DNA from 2 places in the Candidatus Amarolinea dominans genome. Region 2 is predicted to be linked to the other one. Evidence: riboswitches for the same ligand, from Rfam matches in the RefSeq annotation. Region 2 holds a riboswitch; the other holds the start of a gene.
The links. A riboswitch is a leader RNA that binds a small molecule or an ion and turns the genes downstream of it on or off. The one in region 2 is predicted to bind S-adenosylmethionine.

Region 1 (7,889 bases), on a different contig from region 2:
AACCGTTCGCCTTCAAGGAAGTGGATGCCCGCATCCAGGCCGTCCTGCGCCGGGTCGAATGGACCGAACAAGCACCGGCCATACAGATCTTGCGGATTGGCCGCGTGACGCTCAATACCAGCCTGCACCAGGTCATGGTGGAGGGCGAAACGATCCACTTGACGCCGATCGAATATCAACTACTGTCTTATCTGATGACGCGGGCCAACAAGCCGACCTCCAAAGAGCAGCTGTTCCGCGATGTATGGGGCTACGACGTGATGGGCGGCACTAACCTGGTCGAGGTTGGCATTCGGCGCTTGCGCGAGAAGATCGAAGAAAACGCCTCCAAACCCACCCACATTTTAACCGTGCGCGGGGCCGGTTACAAGTTTTGCGAACAGCCCGGCCTGGAATGAGTCACCGCAGCACGATGGATCAACCTCAGCGCGGGGCGCCAGCTGGACGCCAGGGACAGGGAGGCAGAAGATGATCGCTCGTCTGCGTGGACAAGTCGTGGCGCGTGGCAAAGACTATCTCATCGTGGACGTCGGCGGGATTGGCTACAAGGTGTTTGTGCCCGCCGATGTCCTGGTGAGCACGCGCACGGTCGAGGAAATCACCCTGCACACCCATCTGCAGGTGCGCGAAGACAACCTCAGCCTGTTTGGCCTTGCCAGTGAAGAAGCGCTCGATCTGTTCCACCTGCTGCTGACCGTGCCCGGCGTCGGGCCGAAAGGCACGCTCACGCTCCTGTCGGCCATGTCCCCAGAGGCAATCCGGCTGGCCGTCAGCCAGGAGCAGCCCGGCATCCTGGCGCGCGTGCCAGGCGTGGGCAAGAGGACGGCCGAAAAGATCGTCATGACACTCAGGGATCGCATCGGAACGGTGGCGGCCACCGAAGAACTGCTGGCGATGACCACCGCGGATGCCGAAGTGATTGATGCGCTGACCGCGCTCGGCTACAGCGTCGTCGAAGCACAGCGCGCGGTGCAGCGCATCCCACGCGAAATCAGCGGCGTCGAGGAACGCCTGCGCCATGCCCTCTCTCAGTTTGCCGAATAACTGTTTGACAAAAGCGATGGCCTGTGCTACTATCGCCCGGCTTGTAACAATTTAGAACTGGAAACTCATCCAGAGGAGGGGAGGGAGCGGCCCATTGAACCTCCGGCAACCTGTGATTTTCGCTGGTGCCAATTCCGGCAGGGAGTGTAGGCTACGCTCGCCTGAAAGATGAGAGTTGGCTCTCGCATCTTTTTGCGCCTGCTGGCCGTTGCCAGGGGCGCTTTTTTATTGACCGCGAGCAGACGCCCGCCGCGCGGCACGATGAGTACCCGGAGTTTTCATGCGCACGATTTGGTGGAATAGCAATAACCGCACCGTTCAGATGATTGACCAGCGCCTGCTCCCGCACCGGCTGGAACTGCCCGAATTCGCCGACTATCGGGCCGTGGCCGCGGCGATTCATAACATGACGATTCGCGGTGCGCCGGCCATCGGTGCGGCCGGTGCTTATGCCATGGCCCTGGCTGCGCTCCAAAGCCCGGCGCAGACACGCGATAGCCTGTTGATTGACCTGCAAGCCGCCAAGACCGTGCTCGATGCGGCCCGTCCCACCGCCGTCAACCTCAGTTGGGCCACCCAACGCTTGCTCGACCTCGCGTATCACCTGGTTTTGCCAAACATGGATGACCTCCGCAGCGCTTTGCTGGCCGCGGCCGAGCGCCTGGCCGACGAAGATGTCGAGATCAACCGGCGTATGGGCGCGTTCGGCGCGGCCGTCATTCTCGATGGCGCCAACATTTTGCACCATTGCAACACCGGCTCGCTGGCCGCGGTGGACTACGGCACCGCGCTGGGCGTCGTGCGTGCCGCCGTCGAACAGGGCAAAAAAGTACACGTCTGGGTAGATGAAACTCGCCCGCGCCTGCAGGGCGCGCGCCTGACCGCCTGGGAACTGATGCAGGACGGCATCCCCATGACCCTGATTGCCGACAATGCCGCCGGGCACCTGATGCGGACCGGCAAGGTGGATGTGGTGCTGTTCGGCGCCGATCGGGTGGCGGCCAATGGCGATGTGGCTAACAAAGTGGGCAGCTACAGCCTGGCCGTGCTGGCCCAAGAGAATGGCATTCCCTGCTATTCCGTGGTTCCCACCTCCACGGTTGACCTGAACCTCCCCTCTGGCGACCACATTCCGATCGAGGAGCGGGCGGCCGACGAAGTCACCCATGTCGGCGGCGTCGCCGTGGCGCCAGCCCAGGTACCCGTGTTGAACCTCGCGTTCGATGTGACTCCGCATCGTTACCTCACCGGCATCATGACCGAAGAGGGTATTTGTTATCCGCCTTTCACCGTCAGCCTGCGCCAGGCCAAAGAAGCCGCCGAAGCGCGCATCCGGGCTGCGCGGTCGCGCAGCCGGGCTGCGCGGTCATAGGGGCGGCAGAGCGTAGGAGGAATTACAAGAACGATGGCTGTCGTTGTTACCGGATCGCTGGCCTATGATTACATCATGTCCTTCCCCGGCCACTTTACCGATCATATCCTGCCTGACCAATTGCACACCCTGAGCGTGAGTTTCCTGGTGGACTCGATGCGCCGCCAACGCGGAGGCTGCGCCGCCAACATTGCCTACAGCCTGCGCCTGCTCGGGGCGCAATCCTATCTGTTCTGCACGGCAGGCCAGGATTTTGGCGATTATCAGCGCTGGCTCGAAGACCAGGGGATTGATACCTCGGGCATCACCATCTACCCCCAGGATTTCACCGCCTCCTTTTTTGTCAACACCGACCTGCGCCAGAATCAGATCGCCTCGTTCTACACCGGGGCGATGGCCCGCGCCTCTGAGCTTTCTCTGCGTGACCTGCGCCGCGCCGCTGTTGACCTGGTCATCATCTCGCCCAACGACCCCGCGGCCATGACCAAGTACGCTCAAGAAGCGGCGGACCTAGCCATCCCCTACATTTATGACCCCAGCCAGCAGATCATTCGCCTATCTGCTGAGGACTTGTTGATCGGTATGCGCCACGCACGTATTCTCACCTGCAACGATTATGAGTTCGCCATGATCCAAAACAAAACGGGTCTTGACGAACAGGCGCTGCGGGCGCTGCTGCCCACCATTGTGGTGACCCGCGGCGAACACGGCTCGGTGATCTTCGATCGCGGCGCCCAGGTTGAGATCCCGGTGGCGCTGCCGGAAAAACCGGGTGAACCGACCGGCGTGGGCGACGCGTACCGCGCCGGCCTGATCGTCGGCTTCCTGCACGGCTTCCCCTGGTCGGTGACCGGGCGCATTGCCAGCCTGGCCGCCACCTATGTGCTGGAGCAGCATGGCACGCAGGAACATCACTATTCTTTGGCCGATTTTGTGGCACGCTACCGCCGCGTCTTTGCGGACACGCCCGAATTGGAGGCGCTGGCGCAATCGGCGGCCGCCAGCAGCGCCCAGTAGGGCCATGTGGCACGTTGACAACCTGAACGACCCCGAGACGCTGCTCGCCTTCCTGCAACGCGATCGCGCCTACGCCGCCTATGCCATTGGCGACCTGGAACCGGCCCTCTTTGGCGCCTGCACCTGGTTCGGGGCTTGGCGCGGCGTGACCCTGCACACGCTGGCGCTGGTCTATGCCGGGCTGCAGCCGCCCGTGCTGTTCACCATGGGCGCGCCGGCGGGCCTGCAGGCGATTGTCGCGACCGCCGCGCTGCCGTCAACGGTGGTCATTGCCAGCCGCTGGCAGCATGTGCCGATCTTACAAGCGCGCTACGCCTTCGACGCATTGTCCCCCATGCGGCGCATGGCCGTGCAGCCGCTTGATTTCCGGCCCATCGTGGGCGCGACGCCGGTGCAACGCCTGCACCTGGACGCGGCGCCGGCCCTGCAGGCGCTCTATGCGCTTGGCGGCGAGCACGCGCCCGATGCCTTCAGCCCATCGCAGGTGGCCGAGGGCGTTTTTTATGGAATTTTCGCGGGCGCCGAGCTGGCAGCGGCCGGGGGCACACACCTGGTCGCACACCAGTTGGGGGTGGCCGCAGTGGGAAACATCTACACCCATCCCGCGCACCGCGGTCACGGGTTCGCAACGAGCATTACCAGCGCCATCACAGCGCAGTTGCTGGCCGACGGTCTGACCGTTGTCCTCAATGTCAGCGAGCACAATGCACCGGCATTGGCCGTGTACACCAAGCTCGGCTATCGTTCCGTGTGTCGGTTCGCTGAAGGGGAGGGGAGAGGTCAGAGATCGGAGATCGGAGATCAGAGACCAGAGAGCTGTGTGGAGAGCGGTTGATTTGTGGTTGAAAGTGAGGGGTGAGGGGTGAGATTGGAGATTGGAGATCGTGAGGAGTGAGGAGTGGGGAGTGAAACGATGGAGTGGAGCGTGGGCATACGCACCCCGTATTACGCATTACGCATTGCGTATTACGCATTACGAAAACCCTATAATTGAGTTAAGGAGTAGATTGTGACACAGAATTACGATATCAAGGACCTTGAGTTGGCGGAGAAGGGGCGTTATCGGATGCAGTGGGCGGCGAAGGAGATGCCGGTGCTGGATCTGATCGAGGAGCGCTTTCGCCAGGAACAGCCGCTGCGCGGGCTGCGCATGGCGGCCTGTCTGCACGTGACGGCCGAGACCGCGAATCTGATGCGGGTTTTGCAGGCCGGCGGCGCGGAAGTGGCCCTCAGCGCTTCCAACCCGCTTTCCACGCAGGATGACGTGGCCGCGGCCCTGGTAGCCTATTACGAGATGCCGGTGTACGCCATCAAGGGCGAAAACAACGAGACCTATTATAAGCATCTCAACGCGGTGCTGGACATCAAGCCGCACATGACGATGGACGACGGCTGCGACCTGGTGTCAACGCTGCACAAGACGCGCACGGAACTGCTGCCGGGTATCCTGGGCGGCACCGAGGAGACAACCACCGGTGTGATTCGCCTGCGGGCGATGGCCGCGGAAGGCGCGCTGAAATTCCCGGTGATGGCCGTCAACGACGCCATGACCAAGCACCTGTTCGACAACCGCTATGGCACCGGTCAATCCACGATTGATGGCATCATTCGCGCCACCAATGTGCTGCTGGCCGGCAAGAACTTCGTCGTGGCCGGCTACGGTTGGTGCAGCCGCGGGATTGCCAGCCGCGCCCGTGGCATGGGCGCGAACGTGATTGTGACCGAAATCCAGCCCTTATCCGCCCTGGAGGCGGTCATGGATGGCTTCCGTGTGATGCCGATGCGCGAGGCGGCCGTGGTGGGCGACATCTTCTGTTCGGCCACCGGCGATATCCATGTCTTTGATAAATCCCATTTCGAGGTCATGAAAGATGGCGCCATCCTTGCCAATTCGGGCCATTTCAACGTGGAGGTCAACATCCCGGCCCTGGAAGGCATGTCCAGCGAAGTGCGCCGCGTGCGCGAATTTCTGGACGAATATCACCTGGAAGATGGCCGCAAGCTCTATCTCATCGGCGAAGGGCGCCTGGTCAACCTGGCCGCGGCCGAGGGCCATCCCAGCGCGGTGATGGACATGAGCTTTGCCAACCAGGCGTTGGCCGCCGAATTCATCGTCAGCCACCGCGAGCAGCTGCAAAACAAGGTCTACACCGTACCCGTGGAGATTGACCAGGAAATCGCCCGCTTGAAGCTGAATGCGATGGGCATCCGCATTGACACGCTCACAGTCGAGCAGCAGGAGTATCTGAACTCCTGGCAAGAGGGGACGTAGGAGGGGGGATTCGGAGACCGGAGACCGGAGACCGGAGAGGAGACCGGAGACCGGAGACCGGAGATCATCCGCCTTCCACGGCCCGACCGTCTCAGATCTCATACCCCTGGATAATGAGAAATGATAAGAGGGGAGTAAGTTGAAATGACAACGACGTTTATGGCGTCGCCGAAGCTGTTCTATACGTCAGAATCGGTGACTGAGGGACATCCTGATAAATTGTGTGATCAAATTTCCGATGCGGTGCTGGACGCGATCATCGGTGCGGACCCCAATGCCCGTGTGGCGTGCGAGTGTGCCACGACCACCGGCCTGATCTGCGTGATGGGTGAGATCACCACCAGCACGTATGTGGACATTCAGACGATTGCGCGCGAGACGCTGCGCAACATTGGCTATACCCGCGCGAAGTACGGCTTCGATTGCGACACCTGCGCGGTGCTGGTTTCGATCAAGGAACAGTCGGCCGACATTGCCCTGGGTGTGGATAAGGCCTACGAAGCCAAGCACGGCGAAATCTCCGACGAGGCGATCGAGGCCATCGGCGCGGGCGATCAGGGTATGATGGTGGGCTTTGCCTGCAACGAGACCGAGGAGTTGATGCCGATGTCCATCGTCCTGGCGCATAAGCTGACGCGGCGCCTGGCGCAGGTGCGCAAGGATGGCGAACTCACCTACCTGCGGCCGGACGGCAAGTCCCAGGTGACGGTGGAGTATCACTACGGCAAGCCGGTGCGTGTGGACGCAATCGTGATCTCCACGCAGCACGCGCCGGATGTGACGCAGGACGAAATCCGCAGCGACATCATCGAGTACGTCATCAATCATGTCATTCCCGTGGCGATGATGGATGACCAGACCAAGATCTACGTCAATCCGACCGGCCGCTTCGTCACCGGCGGGCCGTTGGGCGACGCCGGTCTGACCGGGCGCAAGATCATCGTGGACACCTACGGCGGTGTGGCCCGGCATGGCGGCGGCGCCTTCTCCGGCAAGGACCCGACGAAGGTGGATCGCTCCGGCGCGTACATGGCCCGCCACATTGCCAAGAACGTGGTGGCGGCCGGCCTGGCGGACCGCATCGAGCTGCAGATCTCCTACGCCATCGGCGTGGCGCGGCCGCTCTCCCTCAGCATCGAAACGTTCGGCACCGGCCGCGTGCCAGACGAGCGCATCGTGGACTTGATCCACCAGCACTTCGACCTGCGCCCGGCCGCGATCATCCGTGACCTCAACCTGCGCCGGCCGATCTACCTGCAGACCGCCAGCTACGGCCACTTCGGTCGTCACGACCTGGACCTGCCGTGGGAAAAGACCGACAAGGCCGCAGCCCTGCGCGCCGAAGCGGGACTGGGGTAAGGGCCTCTCCTCATCCCCCGGCCCCTTCTCCTCTCCGCGCAGCGGAGAGGAGAAGGGGGGAAGAGGGGAAGAGCGCGGCTGAGGTGTGGTCCGGTCTCCTGACCGGACGACGTCGTCCCCGTAGGTCCGCCCTCCTGACCGGACGACGTTGTCACGCCGGCGGGCCGCCGGGTAATCGTCCAACCTTGCGCAGGCCCGCCGGGTAAGGAGCGGGTGTCGCGGGGGCGATTTCGACTTGCCCGGCGATTCGAGCGGCAGCCAGCCTGCGCAAGGGGGCAGCCCGACCATGTAAGGTCAAACGGCGGAGGCGGATGGCGCTACCACCACGCGCAGGCCGTAGTCCTCAAGTCCGAAATTGGGAGGATTTCCATGGCGCAGGGCACAGCGCACGCGTGCCCGGCTGACAAAGTACGATCCGCCGCGCAGAACGCGGCTCTCAGACGCCGCAGCCGTCAGGTTCTCGCGCTCTTCTCGTTTGGCGCCGCTCGCGGGGTACGGGTACTTGCCATACAGCGACCGCGCCCACTCCCACACGTTACCGCTCAGCTCCTCCACCCCATACACACTCGCGCCGCCGGGAAAACAACCCACCGCGCTCGTGGTCCCGATCCCGCTCTCGTCGTAGTTTGCCCGATTGGCGTCAGGATCGTTGCCCCACGGGTAGCGCTGCCGTTCCTGCGGATTGAGATGCAATGGCGGCGTTTCCTTGCCGATTGACCCCTTCGCAGCCGATCGAATCAGCGGTTGCGCCGGAATCTCCACGCCGCCGCGCGCCGCCTTCTCCCACTCCGGCTCGTTGGGCAGCTGCACCGCCCAGCCGGCCGG
Region 2 (7,889 bases):
CGTGAGGCTCGTCTGCGGCAGATCACCGACAACATGCTCGACATGGTCAGCCAGATCAACCTGGACGGCGTCCTTGAATATGTCAGCCCGTCGCACTACCCGGTGTTGGGCTACCGGCCTGAAGCGCTGCTAGGGCGCTCAGCCTATGAGTTGATCCATCCAGACGACGTGAAGTTGGCCCTGTCCGCGGCGCAGACAGGGCTGCAGACCGGCATTCCCAGCCACATCGAGTACCGCTATCGGCACGCCGAGGGTCACTATGTCTGGCTGGAATCGGTGGGGAATCTCCTCTACGGCGAAAACGGAGAGCCGATGGGCGCGGTCATGGCTTCGCACGATGTGACAGAGCGGCGGCGCAGCGAGGATGCCATGCGTCAGGCGCAAAAGCTGGAGAGCCTGGGCGTGGTTGCCGGCGGCGTCGCCCATGACTTCAACAACCTGCTCGCCGGCATGATGATGCAGATCACGGTGGCCCAGGCCAAGCTGCAGCCCGACAGCCCGGCGCTTACCCACCTGCAAAAAGTGCTGACGTCCGCGCAGCGCGCCGCCGACCTGACGCGCCAACTGCTGGCCTATGCCGGCAAGGGCCAGTTCCAGGTGCAGGACGTTGATCTCAACCGGTTGATCAGCGACAACATTGACCTGCTGCAGGCCACCACGCCGCACCATGTCACGATGACCCAGCACCTGGCGCCTGATCTGCCGTCCATCGTGGGCGACCTGGGACAGGTGCAGCAGGTTGTGATGAACCTGGTCATGAATGCCGCGGAGGCCACCGAGAACGGCCAGGGCCAGGTGACGCTGACGACCGGCGTGCAGACCGTGACCGAGGAACATCTGCCCGACTTCCTGCCCACCGCACGCCCGTTGCCGGGTCATTACGTCACCGTCGCGGTGACCGATAACGGCGTTGGGATGGACGCGGAGACTCTCTCGCGCATCTTCGACCCCTTCTTCACCACCAAGTTCACCGGCCGCGGACTGGGGCTTTCGGCCACCCTGGGCATCACGCGCGCGATGCATGGCGGATTGCAGGTGCAGAGCACGCCGGGCGTGGGCACGACTTTCCGAGTCTTTTTTCCCGCGGTCTTTCCCGCGGTCTTTACACCGGCCTCCGCCGAGGACCTGCCTGCGCCTGTGCCTGTGCTGCCCGCCGCGTCGGTGCAAACGCAGCCGCGCTCGACCATCCTGGTCATTGATGACGAAATGCCGGTGCGCGAAGCCCTGACCGACATTTTCGAGGACATGGGCTGGCCGGTGTTGACGGCCGCCAACGGGAGCGAAGGTCTGGAGGTCTTCCATGACCACCGCGCCCACATTGGCGTCGTGCTGCTCGACCTGCTGATGCCGGTGATGGGCGGCGAGGAAACGCTGACGGCCCTGCGCCAGCTCGATCCGGCCCTGCGCATCCTTGTGGTCTCTGCCTATGATGAAACAGAAGTGCTGCGCCGCTTTGCCAAAGACCCCGCGCTGCGCCCCACCGCCGTTCTGCAGAAGCCCTACGACCTGTCTCTGTTGATTGACCTCATTCAGCATCACATCGCTGCGAGTAACGAGTCGCCGTCATAGCCCTGGCTTACAGGTTTTCACCCAACTTATCCAGGGCAAAGGCCGCGTGGATGCGACGCACAGCCGTGTCGGCATCACCGACCAGCACGACCAGCGAGATGTTGACCTCCGATGACCCCTGCGCAATGGCGATCACGTTGACGTGCGCCTCGCCCAGGGCGCCAAATACCCGCGCCGCGATGCCCGGTGTGCCGGCCATCTCCGCGCCCACCACCGCCACGATGACGATGTCATCGCGGCCGGTCACCGCATCCACCCAGTGCTGTGCCAACTCCCGCGCCAGGTCATGGCGCAGGTCATCGAGCACGGTCGGCGCATCACTCTGCGGCACGACGAACGTAATGCTCTGCTCCGACGACGACTGCGAGATCATCAGGACGTTGGCGCCCGCACGCGCCACCGCGGCAAAGGTGCGCGCCGCGATGCCAGGCACGCCCATCATGCCCTTGCCGGCCACGTTGACCAGGGTCAGGTTCTTGATGGCAGTAATGGCTTTAACCGCGCCGAGTTTGCGCCCGGTCTCTGTCAGTTCCTTGACGATACAGGTGCCGGGGTGCTCCGGGTTGAAGGTGTTGAGCACGCGCAGGCGAATTCCGCGTTCGATGGCCGGCAGAATCGTCTTGGGGTGCAGCACTTTGGCGCCAAAGTACGAGAGCTCGGCCGCCTCGCTGTAGGAGAGTTCCGGCAGAGTCCGCGCTTCCGGCACGATGCGCGGATCGGCCGTGAGCACGCCGTTGACATCGGTCCAGATTTGCACTTCATCGGCGTCGAGCACCGCGCCGAAGATGGCGGCCGAATAGTCCGAGCCGCCGCGGCCCAGGGTAGTTGGAATCCCCTGCGCGGTGGCGCCGATGAACCCGGTGAGGACCGGCACCACGCCCCCTTTCCAGCAGCGGCCGCAGGCGCTCCTGGCAGTGCATGCGTGTCTCGGCCAGCAAGGGGCTGGCGGCGCCGAAGCTGTTGTCGGTCACCAGCACCTCGGTCGCATCAATGGCCTCGGCATGGACGCCCTGGCTGCGCAGCACGGCCGCCAGCAGCGGCGCGGCCAGGCGCTCGCCCAGGCCGGAAACCACATCCAGCCCGCGGTTGGTCAGTTCGCCCAGCACCGCAATGCTGCGACACAGGCGTTCGAAGCTGCGCAGGCGCTCATCGAACAGACGCCCCAGCGCCGCCCGCTCCACACCATCGGCCACCAGTTGGCCGGCCACCACCTGGTGTTTGACCAGCAGCGCAACCCGCGCCTCGCGATAGCCTTCCTCCTGCCCGCCCGCCGCCGCCTGCGCCGCGGCAATCAACGTGTTCGTCACCCCGCTCATGGCCGAGGTCACAACGACAACCTGCGGATCCCGCGTCCGCGCCTGCGCCACAATGTGAGCCACCTGGCTAAACGCATCGGCGCTCCCCACGGACGTACCGCCGAATTTCAACACTAACATAATTTCTTTACTCCCATCGCGTCAGTTCGAACACCGCCACAGTCGCCAGCAGGTTGCTCGCCCAGGTGATTGGCCGCGCATGTTTCCCGGCCAGGAAGCGCACATTGAGCACGCGAATACGCTGACTGGCGCAGAACTCCGTGAAATCGCGGATCGTCAGGGCGCGGGCGCGCGGCGAGGCGTGCCAGGGCTGCAGATCAGTGGGCGCCGCGGGCATGCGCCCGGTCAGCAGCAGGCTGAGGCGACTGCGCCAATGGCCCCAGTTGGCAAAACTGACCAGGCTGCGCTCGCCCACACGCACGATTTCGGCCAACGTGTGGGCCGGATCATCCACGAAGGGGATCGTCTGGCTCAACACGACATAATCAAAGGCGTGATCTGGATAATCAGGCAGGCTGGTCTCCAGATTGCCCTGGCGCACGCTCAGCCCGCGGCGCACGCAGGTCAGCATACCGCTTTCGGACAGCTCCAGCCCGCGGCCGATGACCTGGCGCTCGGCCTTGAGAAAGGCGAGCAGATCGCCATTGCCGCAGCCAATGTCGAACACGCGACTGCCGGGCGCAATCAAATCGGCGATCACGCGCAGGTCGGGCCGCAGACGAGGCTGCGTCTGCGCGCGGTCCGTGGTCTGACCGGGGTTTTGGGCATAGCGCCCTGCGTGCAAGGTTTCCACAGAGGGTAGCTGGACAGTCATGGTCATGATCCCCTTTCGGTGTGCATTCCGGCGCCTGCAATCAGTGCTGTTCCTGCTCGACGCGGCGCAGGAAATCGCGCAGCAGTTGCGTCATGGTATCCACTTCGAGCAAGAAGGCGTCATGTCCCCAGGTTGATTCGAGGTCGCACGAGGTGACATCGGCGCCGACCTGCGTGAGGGCCTTGACGATCTCCTGCGCTTGATACGAGGGATAGAGCCAGTCCGACTTGAACGAGACGACGAGGAAACAGACATCCCTGGCCTCGCTAAAGGCCTCGGCCAGGGTGCGATTGACACCGGCGCCGTTGTCTGTCAGATCGAAATAGTCCATCGCCTTCGTCACATACAGATAGGTGTTGGCGTCGAAGCGGCGGGTGAACGCGTCGCCGTTGTGCGCCAGGTAGCTCTCCACCGCGAATTCCGTCGCGAAGTCGAAGCCGTAGTGCTGGCGTGATTGCAGGCGGCGACCGAACTTCTGCTGCATGGATTGGTCGCTCAGATAGGTGATGTGGCCGATCATACGGGCCAGGGACAGGCCCGCATCGGGTCGCGGGCCGTCGTAGTAGTTGCCCTGACACCAGGCCGGGTCGCGATAGATCGCCTGGCGTCCGACTTCGCTCAGGGCGATGGTCTGCGGCGACAGGCGCGCGGTGGTTGCCAGGGGAAGGCAGGCGCGCAGGCGCTCCGGGTAGCTGGCCGCCCATTGCAGCGCCTGCATGCCGCCCATGGAACCGCCAACCACCGCCAGCAGCCGCTCGATGCCGAGGTGATCGAGCAGATGACGCTGGGCTTCCACCATGTCCCTGATGGTGATGACCGGGAATTGCAGGCCGTAGGGGCGTCCGCTGGCCGGGTTGATGGAGGCCGGCCCGGTGGAACCCATGCAGCCGCCGAGCACATTGGAACAAATCACGAACAGGCGGTCGGTGTCGAAGGCCTTGCCTGGCCCGATGCAGTCGTCCCACCAGCCGACGCGGCCATCCGCCGTGTCCAGGCAACCGGCCGCATGCGCGTCGCCGCTCAGGGCATGCAGCACCAGGATGGCGTTCGTGCGCGCGGCGTTGAGCGTGCCATACGTCTCATAGGCCAGGGTAATTGGCCCTAGCTCCACCCCGCTCTCCAACCGCATGGGGTGCGGCGGTTGCGCGAAGGTAACGAATTGAGCATGCACGATGCCCGCTGTGCCGACCGCGATAGTTTCTGGTTCCATTCTCGCACCATTTCGGTGAACCGATAGCCGTAGGTCACGCCTCCGGCGTGACAACGCCGTCCGCCGCAGAGCTTGCTTCCCTCATCCAACGTCGTCCGGCCAGGAGGCCGGACCTACAAAATCCAATCAAGCCGCGGCCAGGGCCTGCTCCAGGTCCCACAGCAGGTCGTCGAGGTCCTCGATGCCCACGCTCAGGCGCACGAAGTCAGGCGTGACGCCGGCCGCGAGCTGTTCCGCGTCGCTGAGCTGTTGGTGGGTGGTGGTGGCCGGATGAATGGCCAGCGACTTGGCGTCACCGACGTTGGCCAGGTGCGAGAAGAGTTTCAGGCTGTTGATGAAGCGCCGGCCGGACGCAAGCCCGCCCTGGATGCCAAAGCCGAGGATGGCGCCCGGGCCTTTGGGCAGATAGCGCTTGGCACGCTCATACGACGGATGGCCGGGCAGACCGGGATAGTTGACCCAACTGACCTTGGGGTGGTCGCGCAGGTATTCGGCCACGGCCTGAGCATTGGCGACATGGCGTTCCAGGCGCAAGCTCAGCGTCTCCAGCCCCTGCACGAAGAGCCAGGCGTTGAACGGCGCCTGGCAGGCCCCCATGTCGCGCAGCACTTGCAGGCGTGCCTTGAAAATGAAGGCGGCCGGGGCCAGGCTGTTGAAGATCAGGCCGTGATAGCTTGGGTCCGGTTCGGTGAAGTTGCGGAAGCGCCCGCTGGCGCCCCAGTCGAAACGGCCGCTGTCCACCAGGACGCCGCCGATGCTGGTGCCATGGCCCCCGATGAACTTGGTGGTTGAGTGGACGACAATATCGGCGCCCCAATCGAACGGTCGGCACAGATAGGGGGTGGCGAAGGTGCTGTCAATGACCAGAGGCACGCCCACCTCGTGCGCGATGGCGGCCACTTCCTCGAAGGGGAAGACATCAATCTGCGGATTGCCCAGGGTTTCGCCGTAGAAGAGCTTGGTGTTGGGGCGCACCGCGCGGCGGAAATTCTCCGGGTCGGCCGCGTTCACAAACGTAAACTCGATGCCCAGCTTGCGCAGGCTGTACGCGAACAGGGAATAGGTGCCGCCGTACAAGGTGCTGCTGGAGACGACATGATCGCCGGCTTCGCAGAGGGTCAGGATGGCAGCCGTCTCTGCGGCCTGGCCGGAGGCGAAAGCCAGGGCGCCCACGCCCCCCTCCAGGTCGGCCATACGGCGCTCGAAGACATCGGTGGTGGGGTTCATGATGCGGGTGTAGATATTGCCCATTTCTTCCAGGGCAAAGAGACGTGCGGCATGGTCCGCGTCGCGGAATTGGTACGACGTCGTTTGGTAAATGGGCAGGGCGCGGGCGCCTGTGGTCGGGTCGGGCGTCAGCCCGGCGTGCAGTTGACGGGTGGTGAAACCCAGGGTGCGGCTGTCGGTAGCGCTTGACATGGTTCTGATCTCCTGTGCATGTTGATAGACGTAACTCGGACAGGTCCTCCCCGGTGGCTGCGCGGGCCACGGTGCGGACCGACTGCACTGATGCGGTTGCGAGCGCCGCTGCTCGCGGGTACCCCGTCAGCTTGGGGTAACAAAAACCGTCTCGGAATGTGGTCAAGAGGGCAGGCATCGTTGCACGACTGAGCGACTGGAAACAAAAAATCCCTCCTCGAAGTGAGGAGGGATGACAACGCATCGCGTCAGTCACTGCCTCTCATCTTCCAGATTGCCTCTGCCGGATTTGGCACCATAACCTGTTGGCAGCGAGCAAGTTGTGCGATGACTTCGCCGCCGTTGGCGATGCGTCGCATGACTTGTGTCTGGCCACCAGTAGTCTGGTTGCCGAGGCTTCATAGGGCCGGTCCCTCAGCCTCTCTGGATAAGAGCATCAGCGCTATTCAATTGTTATGATGCTTATAGCATATATTCAGCGGCCTGTCAATTTTACCAAAGCGGCAAAGGCAGCAGATAGCAAACTTGATCGAAGGTGTTCATTCTGGTATCATCACACTCATCAAGTCTTCGCGCCAGTCATCATTTGGAATATTGAGATTGTCATGACGAAACCCATCGAAGTAACAAGACCCTCGGATATTCTGCCCGATCAGGTACGAAAATCGGCCTATGTCAATCAGATGTTTGCCGCGATTGCTGGGCGCTACGATGTGATGAACCGGGTGATGACCGGCGGTCAGGATCAGCGCTGGCGGCGCCTGATCGTCAAGGAATGTCGCTTGCCCAGCGGCGGGCATCTGTTGGATGTGGCTACCGGTACGGGCGACATTGGCTTCGAGGCGATGCGCCTGCGGCCGGATGTGCATGTCACCGGGGTGGATTTTACCCACGAGATGATGCTCGTGGGCCAGCGCAAGGCCGACCGCGAAGGATTGCTCGATGTGCATGGTTCGCGCCTGCGCTTTGCCGACGCGGACACGCTCAGCTTACCCTTTCCTGACGCCACCTTCGATGCGGTCTGCTCCGGATTCCTGATGCGCAACGTCAGCGACATCGCACGCGCGTTTGCGGAACAGCGCCGCGTGGTCAAGCCGGGCGGACGCGTGGTCTGCCTGGAAATCACGCGACCCCAAACGCCGCTCTGGCGCGACCTGTTCGGCGTCTATTTCTTCCGCCTGGTGCCGTTGATCGGCAGCCTGCTCAGCGGCGAGCGGCAGGCCTACACCTACCTGCCGCATTCGACCCTGGCTTTTCCCCTGCCACAGGCGCTCAAGGGCATCATGGAAGGGGTGGGCTTGCGCCGCGTGCGCTACAAGGTGATGATGCTCGGCACGGTCGCGCTGCATGTGGGCGAGGTATCAGCATGAAACGGATCATTGTGGGTCTCAGCGGCGCCAGCGGGCAAATCTACGGCATTCGCCTGTTGGAGGTTTTGCGCGCGGCGCCTGACATCGAAACACACCTGGTGATCAGCCCATCCGCACGCATGACCATTGCGCAAGAAACCGATTGGGACCCCGCGGCGGTCGAAGCGCTGGCCGACGTGGTCTATCGGCCT

Region 1: another riboswitch for S-adenosylmethionine. It lies ahead of mtnA (S-methyl-5-thioribose-1-phosphate isomerase); the one in region 2 lies ahead of IPF85_RS02445 (O-acetylhomoserine aminocarboxypropyltransferase/cysteine synthase).

What each region holds. Positions count from the first base shown of each region.
Region 1 covers NZ_JADIZS010000014.1:174,488-182,376, reverse strand. Annotated here, with positions in the region: gene IPF85_RS10830 (response regulator transcription factor) at 1-398, shown strand, start outside; gene ruvA (Holliday junction branch migration protein RuvA) at 469-1,044, shown strand; SAM riboswitch class I at 1,107-1,219, shown strand; gene mtnA (S-methyl-5-thioribose-1-phosphate isomerase) at 1,325-2,416, shown strand; gene IPF85_RS10815 (carbohydrate kinase family protein) at 2,450-3,433, shown strand; gene IPF85_RS10810 (GNAT family N-acetyltransferase) at 3,438-4,268, shown strand; gene ahcY (adenosylhomocysteinase) at 4,443-5,705, shown strand; gene metK (methionine adenosyltransferase) at 5,850-7,064, shown strand; gene IPF85_RS10795 (SUMF1/EgtB/PvdO family nonheme iron enzyme) at 7,359-7,889, opposite strand, start outside.
Region 2 covers NZ_JADIZS010000002.1:193,582-201,470, reverse strand. Annotated here, with positions in the region: gene IPF85_RS02470 (PAS domain S-box protein) at 1-1,569, shown strand, start outside; gene IPF85_RS02465 (aspartate kinase) at 1,577-2,446, opposite strand; gene IPF85_RS02460 (hypothetical protein) at 2,328-3,005, opposite strand; gene metW (methionine biosynthesis protein MetW) at 3,013-3,699, opposite strand; gene IPF85_RS02450 (homoserine O-acetyltransferase) at 3,740-4,909, opposite strand; gene IPF85_RS02445 (O-acetylhomoserine aminocarboxypropyltransferase/cysteine synthase) at 5,036-6,328, opposite strand; SAM riboswitch class I at 6,588-6,762, opposite strand; gene IPF85_RS02440 (ubiquinone/menaquinone biosynthesis methyltransferase) at 6,934-7,698, shown strand; gene IPF85_RS02435 (UbiX family flavin prenyltransferase) at 7,695-7,889, shown strand, end outside.